2 regions of the Priestia sp. HNGD-A6 genome follow, and region 1 is predicted to be linked to the other one. Evidence: riboswitches for the same ligand, from Rfam matches in the RefSeq annotation. Region 1 holds a riboswitch; the other holds the start of a gene.

Region 1 (3,176 bases):
AAAATATATGAAATGGTTTTATAAACCTGTACAAAAATTATTCGCTCCCTCCGAAGTGACCAAACAGCAGCTAGAAAAACAAGGGTTTCACAACGTAGCTATTTGGTCGCGAGGGGTAAATCACAAATTGTTCCATCCCCACTATGACCGCTTTGATATTCGTATTAAATATAATATAAAAAAACCCTACATCTTAACGTATGTAGGAAGGTTAGCTAAAGAAAAGAACGCTGATTTTTTACTAAAAATTGCCCGATCTTTACCTGATCATATCCGCCACCAAGTTCACTGGCTTATTGTGGGAGATGGTCCTTTAAAAGAACAAATGCAACAGCAAGCATCTGAGCATATGACATTTACAGGCTTTCTTGAAGGTAAGCAACTTGCTCATATCTATTCTTCATCTGATTTGTTTGTTTTCCCTTCAGAAACAGAAACGTTCGGAAATGTCGTACTGGAGTCTCTTGCTTCTGGAACTCCCGTGGTGGCAGCAAATGCAGGAGGAGTTAAACAGATGGTTCAGCACGGGCGAAACGGCTACCTTTGCAAACCTCACTCCTTAGAAGAATTCAGTTCGGCTATTACAGGTTTACTTGATGATTTGCACCAGCGGCTTCACTTTGGCCATGCAGCTAGACACTATGCTCTTACTCAATCATGGGACGCCATTTTTCAGCATTTGCTTTCAGAATATGAAGATGTCGTAGAAAAATCTGCTGAAGGTATTCAATGGGCATAAAAAAAATCTCCGTTTTCACGGAGATTTTTTTTATTATTTAGCTAAAGCTTGAGTTTTTAATGCTTCAGCTTTGTCTGTGAACTCCCAAGGAAGCTCCACATCTGTACGACCAAAGTGACCGTAAGCTGCTGTTTGCTTATAAATTGGGCGACGTAAATCAAGCATTTTAATGATGCCTGCTGGACGTAGGTCAAAGTTTTTGCGTACTACATCTACTAGTACTTCTTCAGAAACTTTTCCTGTACCGAATGTATCAATTGAAATAGATACTGGCTGTGCAACACCAATTGCATATGCTAGTTGTACTTCACATTTATCAGCAAGATCAGCTGCTACAATGTTTTTCGCAACATAACGAGCTGCATAAGCTGCTGAACGGTCTACTTTTGTTGCGTCCTTACCAGAGAATGCACCGCCGCCGTGACGAGCATATCCGCCGTAAGTATCAACGATAATTTTACGACCAGTTAAACCAGCATCTCCTTGAGGGCCGCCGATTACGAAACGTCCTGTTGGGTTAATGAAATACTTTGTATTTTCATCAATTAACTCATTTGGAACAACTGGATTAATTACATATTCTTTTAAGTTACGTTGAATTTGCTCTAACGTTACTTCTGGGTGATGCTGAGTTGAAATAACAATTGTATCGATGCGAACAGGTTTGTTGTTTTCATCATATTCAACTGTTACTTGTGTTTTACCATCCGGGCGAAGGTAAGGAAGAATTTCTTCTTTACGTACTTCTGTTAGACGGCGAGCAAGTTTATGAGCTAATGAAATTGGAAGAGGCATTAATTCTTTTGTTTCGTTACATGCATAACCAAACATTAACCCTTGGTCTCCAGCTCCGATTGCTTCGATTTCTTCATCGGACATTTGACCTTCACGTGCTTCTAACGCTTGGTCTACACCAGCAGCGATATCAGCTGACTGCTCGTCGATAGATGTTAATACTGCACAAGTTTCAGCATCAAATCCGTATTTTGCACGAGTATAGCCAATTCCTTTAATTGTTTCACGAACTGTTTTAGGAATATCCACGTAAGTAGAAGTTGTAATTTCACCGCTTACTAAAACTAAACCAGTTGTTACGCTTGTTTCACAAGCAACACGAGCATTTGGATCCTTTGCTAGGATAGCATCAAGAATTGAGTCAGAAATTTGGTCACAAATTTTATCGGGATGTCCCTCTGTAACAGATTCTGACGTGAACAGACGACGTTGTGTTGACATCAGTTTTCCTCCTTATAAATACGATACATTGTGATACGGTACTCATTCCCTTATTTTCATTACACGTTAAAAAATATAAAAAAACCTTTCCTTGTATCGAGGAAAGGTATCAAATTCTACATAAGCCTTTCACTCTTATCGATCAAGGTTGTGCCCTTGCATCAGGTTAGCACCTTATCGTCTACACAAAAAAATGACGATGGTTGCTGGGTTTCACAGGGCCTGTCCCTCCACCAGCTCGGGATAAGAGAGTATCCGTTCAAGGACATATAATACATGAAAAAGCGCTTCACTGTCAACAACATTCAAATGGAAATCATCTCTTTATGTTTGAATCTGTTTTAATGTAACATACTCAAATTTAAAAATAGTATACCTTATTAAGAATGATCACGAAGTTTGGTTAACAAGACAGAAAAAAAAAAGGCTTTCACTTGAAATAACTTCACTTTTTTTGCTTCTAGCACATATACATGTGTCTAAAATAGGTATAACGTATATTTTTTTATAATACACAAACATTTTTAGTTAAATAGTATAGAATAATTAAATAAATGTGTTATACTAATTATAAATTTCAAACATTAATGAATAAATAATAGCTAAAAAGGAAGGTAGTGCACATGAGTACTGTTGATATGTCTATCGAATTAAATGGTTTGCTTCAATTAAAAACAACAAAACACCAATTATCTGTTCCACAACTTGTTGAAAAAATTCTAGCTCGACGCGAAGGAACGCTGACTTCTACAGGTGCTGTGTCAGTCGAAACCGGAAAATATACAGGTCGCTCTCCTTTGGATAAATTTATTGTAAGCGATGCTGTATCTTCAAAAACGGTTGAATGGGGACCCGTCAATCAGCCAATTTCTGCTCAGCGATTCGATGCGCTATACAAAAAAGTCTTAACCCACTTAAAGAAACAGGATGAACTTTTTGTTTTTAATGGATATGCTGGAGCTGATAAAAAGTATCAGTTACCAATTCAAGTAGTTAATGAATTTGCATGGCACAACCTATTCGCTCAGCAGTTATTCATTCGCCCTTCAGCTGAACAAAAAACAAATGATGATGTGAAGCCGTTTACAATTGTAGCAGCTCCAACGTTCAAAGCTGATCCTGAAACAGACGGGACGAATTCTGAAACCTTCATTATTCTTTCATTAGAGCGACGCATTGTGCTAATTGGAGGAACTGAATA
Region 2 (3,176 bases), 1.0 Mb from region 1:
CGATTCTTCAAGGAATTAATCAGCAAAAGAAATTAATTTTTGGCTTGGGCTTAGGTATTGTTGTGAAGATAGTATTAAACGTACTGTTGGTTTCAAGCTTAAAAGAAATTGGACCTGTTGTCGCGACGTACGGAGGATATGGTGTATCGGTTATCTATAACTTTTATTTAATTGAAAAATCCATTTCTTACCGAGTTCAATCACTAGGAAAAGCCGCGTTGACTCCTGTTTTATTAGTAAGTGTGATGTCAGCCGCTGTGCTTATTGGCAATTATGCTTCTCACTATTTTCTGGAAAATAAGCTGTCTGCATCTTCACTTGCGAGTAGCACGTCTTGTATTTCAATAGCTTTAGGTGCTGCTGTGTATCTAGGGCTTGGCGTCAAAACAAGTTTAGGGCAATCTGTTGTGTTAAATAGAAGAAAAAGAATGTAAAGGAGAGAAAGAAGTGTCAAAACGATTTGTACTAACCGTAGCCGCTGGAGGATGTATCATAATCTTCGGCGCGCTGCTGCTACTAAACTGGGAAAAGGTGTTTGGAGACTACCGTCCCATTCAAACAGCAACAGCCGTATTCAAGTTAGAAGTGGGAAGTCAAGATGTAGCAAAGACTACGGATTCAGATAATGTTCTTTACTATATGGTGAAAAAAGGACATTTAGATGAATATATTCAACTGATGAATGAAAAAGGCTATGTGTTAAAAGAGAAAGATATTGATCATAACCGACTTGTTTTTAACAATGGACAAGAGGATGAGCAAATTTACTACAAGCGCTTTGCTAGGAAGTATACGATGATTGATGGAGAAGGGTAAAGGCTTTACATACTTAGTAGACTAAAACCTTATAACTCTATCTGTTTTTAAAGTTTTTTGTGCGGAAAAGAAAAATAATATTGACAATTATGACAAAAAGCTTAATACTGACTTTATTACATAAAACAAATACAATTTGTTTCCTTATCAAGAGAGGTGGAGGGACTGGCCCTGTGAAACCCGGCAACCGCTGTCTATGACAGAATGGTGCCAAATCCTTAAGAGTGTATCGCTCTTAGAGATAAGGAAGAAGCTGAAACAAAGCTCTTCCTTATTTATTTAAGGAAGGGCTTTTTATGTACAAAAAACAACGAGGTGATAATTTGAACAAAGCAGACCGTATTAAACGAATGAAAACACCGGAAATTGATCCAAAGTATGAAGGACGAGTGCCTCCGGGTCAGGTAGTAACAGAGCGCTTTCCCATTTTACACGAAGGCGATGTGCCGGATTATAACTTAGAGGAGTGGACGCTTCGCGTGTTTGGGTTGGTAGACAAAGAAGTGATGCTTTCGTATCAAGATATATTGAACATGCCTCAAACAACGGTTAAATGTGATATTCACTGCGTAACGAGATGGACAAGACTTGATAATGAATTTACGGGCGTGCTGTTTGCAGACTTTTTAAAAGCAGTTGGCGTGGAGTTGAAAAGTAAATACATCATGCTGCACGGAGATAATGACTATACGTCAAATATTGAAGTAAAAGATTTACTGAGAGACGATATTCTTCTCGCTCATTCCTTTAACGGAGAGCCGCTTACACCTAAGCATGGATATCCGCTGCGATTGGTTGTGCCGCATTTGTACTTTTGGAAAAGTGTCAAATGGCTTCGGGGCTTTGAAGCTATTGGTGAAAACCATCCGGGCTTTTGGGAGCAAAACGGCTTTCATCTTAGAGGAGATCCGTTTAAAGAAGAGCGTTTTTCTGGAGAAGATTTAGGCATTCCAGAAGATGAGTGGGTACATAAAGACTATGATTAATGAAAATGCCTATGCTTGCGCATAGGCATTTTGTTAGCGCTGGCGGTTTAATTCCCACACAACGTGGCGAAGTTCAGGCAAAATCAGTTTGGTCATAGCTAGGCGAACAGCACCGCTTGATCCTGGTGTAGAAAAAACGGCTTTTTCGTTAATCGTCCCGGCAATTGCCCGGCTCATAATCGCTGCGCTGCCAATGTCTTCGGTGTAGCTCAGCATGCGAAACAGCTCGCCAAACCCGACGATTTCTTTATGAATCAGCGCTTGAACGGCTTCAATTGTGACGTCTCGTTTTGTAATGCCGGTGCCGCCGTTTGTGAGAACAACGTCAATGTCCTCAGCACTGCATCCGGCAAGTATCGCTTGTTGAATCGACGTTTGATCGTCTTTTACAATTTCATAGGAAGCGACCTGCATCTCGTGTTCTTTCAGAAGTTGGATCATTAGCGCGCCGCTTTTATCGGTTTCTTTTGTACGTGTATCGGATACCGTAATGACTTTGCAGCGAACGGGCTGAGTTGCTTTGGATTTATGTTCATGTGCGCTCATTATGTACCTCCTTTACGCTTCCGTACGCTTGTAGTCACCGTTTTTGCCGCCTGATTTTTCAAGCAGATATGTTTCGCCGATAATCATGCCTTTATCAATGGCTTTGCACATATCATAAACGGTTAGAGCGCAGGCAGAAGCGGCAGTTAAAGCTTCCATTTCAACGCCCGTTGAGCCTTCCGTTTTAACAGTTGCTTCTATTAATAAACGATACTTGTCATTGCTTGTATCCCAGTCAAATGAAAGGTTTACGCCTTTTAATAAAAGAGGGTGACACATCGGAATAATGTCAGACGTGCGTTTTGCTGCCATAATCCCTGCTACTTGTGCCACAGCAAGCACATCGCCTTTTCCGATTTTATGTTCTACAATGGCTTCGTGAATTTCTTTGTTAACGAGTATGCTTGAACGAGCTGTTGCAACGCGGCGAGTGATAGATTTTTCGCTAATATCGACCATATTGGCACGGCCTTGGTCATTAAAATGTGTAAAAGAAGACATCGGTGTTTTCATCCTTTTTCAGTAAATTTTGTTGTATGATAGAAATAGTGAGATATGCTATGATTTTACACCATAGCGTAAAAAGTGAACAGACATAAAGGAAGTGAAGAATGTATGTTAGAAAGCAGAACACCTATTTCAATTCCTGAAGCAATTGAAAAAATTATGACATATAAAAGAAAAGGCAGCATCGAACGCGTATCGATCACCGAAAGCTACGGGCGCTATTTAGGAGAAGATATTATTGCCGACCAAAACGTGCCTCATTTTAATAAATCGCTTTATGACGGCTTTGCGGTTCGAGCACAAGACTGCGTAGAAGTATCA

Evidence for each region. A riboswitch is a leader RNA that binds a small molecule or an ion and turns the genes downstream of it on or off. The one in region 1 is predicted to bind S-adenosylmethionine.
Region 2: another riboswitch for S-adenosylmethionine. It lies ahead of SCI76_RS21585 (sulfite oxidase-like oxidoreductase); the one in region 1 lies ahead of metK (methionine adenosyltransferase).

What each region holds. Positions count from the first base shown of each region.
Region 1 is NZ_CP138621.1:3,174,945-3,178,120, reverse strand. It holds gene SCI76_RS16235 (glycosyltransferase family 1 protein) at 1-739, shown strand, start outside; gene metK (methionine adenosyltransferase) at 773-1,975, opposite strand; SAM riboswitch class I at 2,108-2,225, opposite strand; gene pckA (phosphoenolpyruvate carboxykinase (ATP)) at 2,599-3,176, shown strand, end outside.
Region 2 is NZ_CP138621.1:4,220,331-4,223,506, forward strand. It holds gene SCI76_RS21575 (polysaccharide biosynthesis protein) at 1-434, shown strand, start outside; gene SCI76_RS21580 (hypothetical protein) at 448-816, shown strand; SAM riboswitch class I at 958-1,064, shown strand; gene SCI76_RS21585 (sulfite oxidase-like oxidoreductase) at 1,140-1,802, shown strand; gene SCI76_RS21590 (molybdenum cofactor biosynthesis protein B) at 1,836-2,348, opposite strand; gene moaC (cyclic pyranopterin monophosphate synthase MoaC) at 2,361-2,849, opposite strand; gene glp (gephyrin-like molybdotransferase Glp) at 2,964-3,176, shown strand, end outside.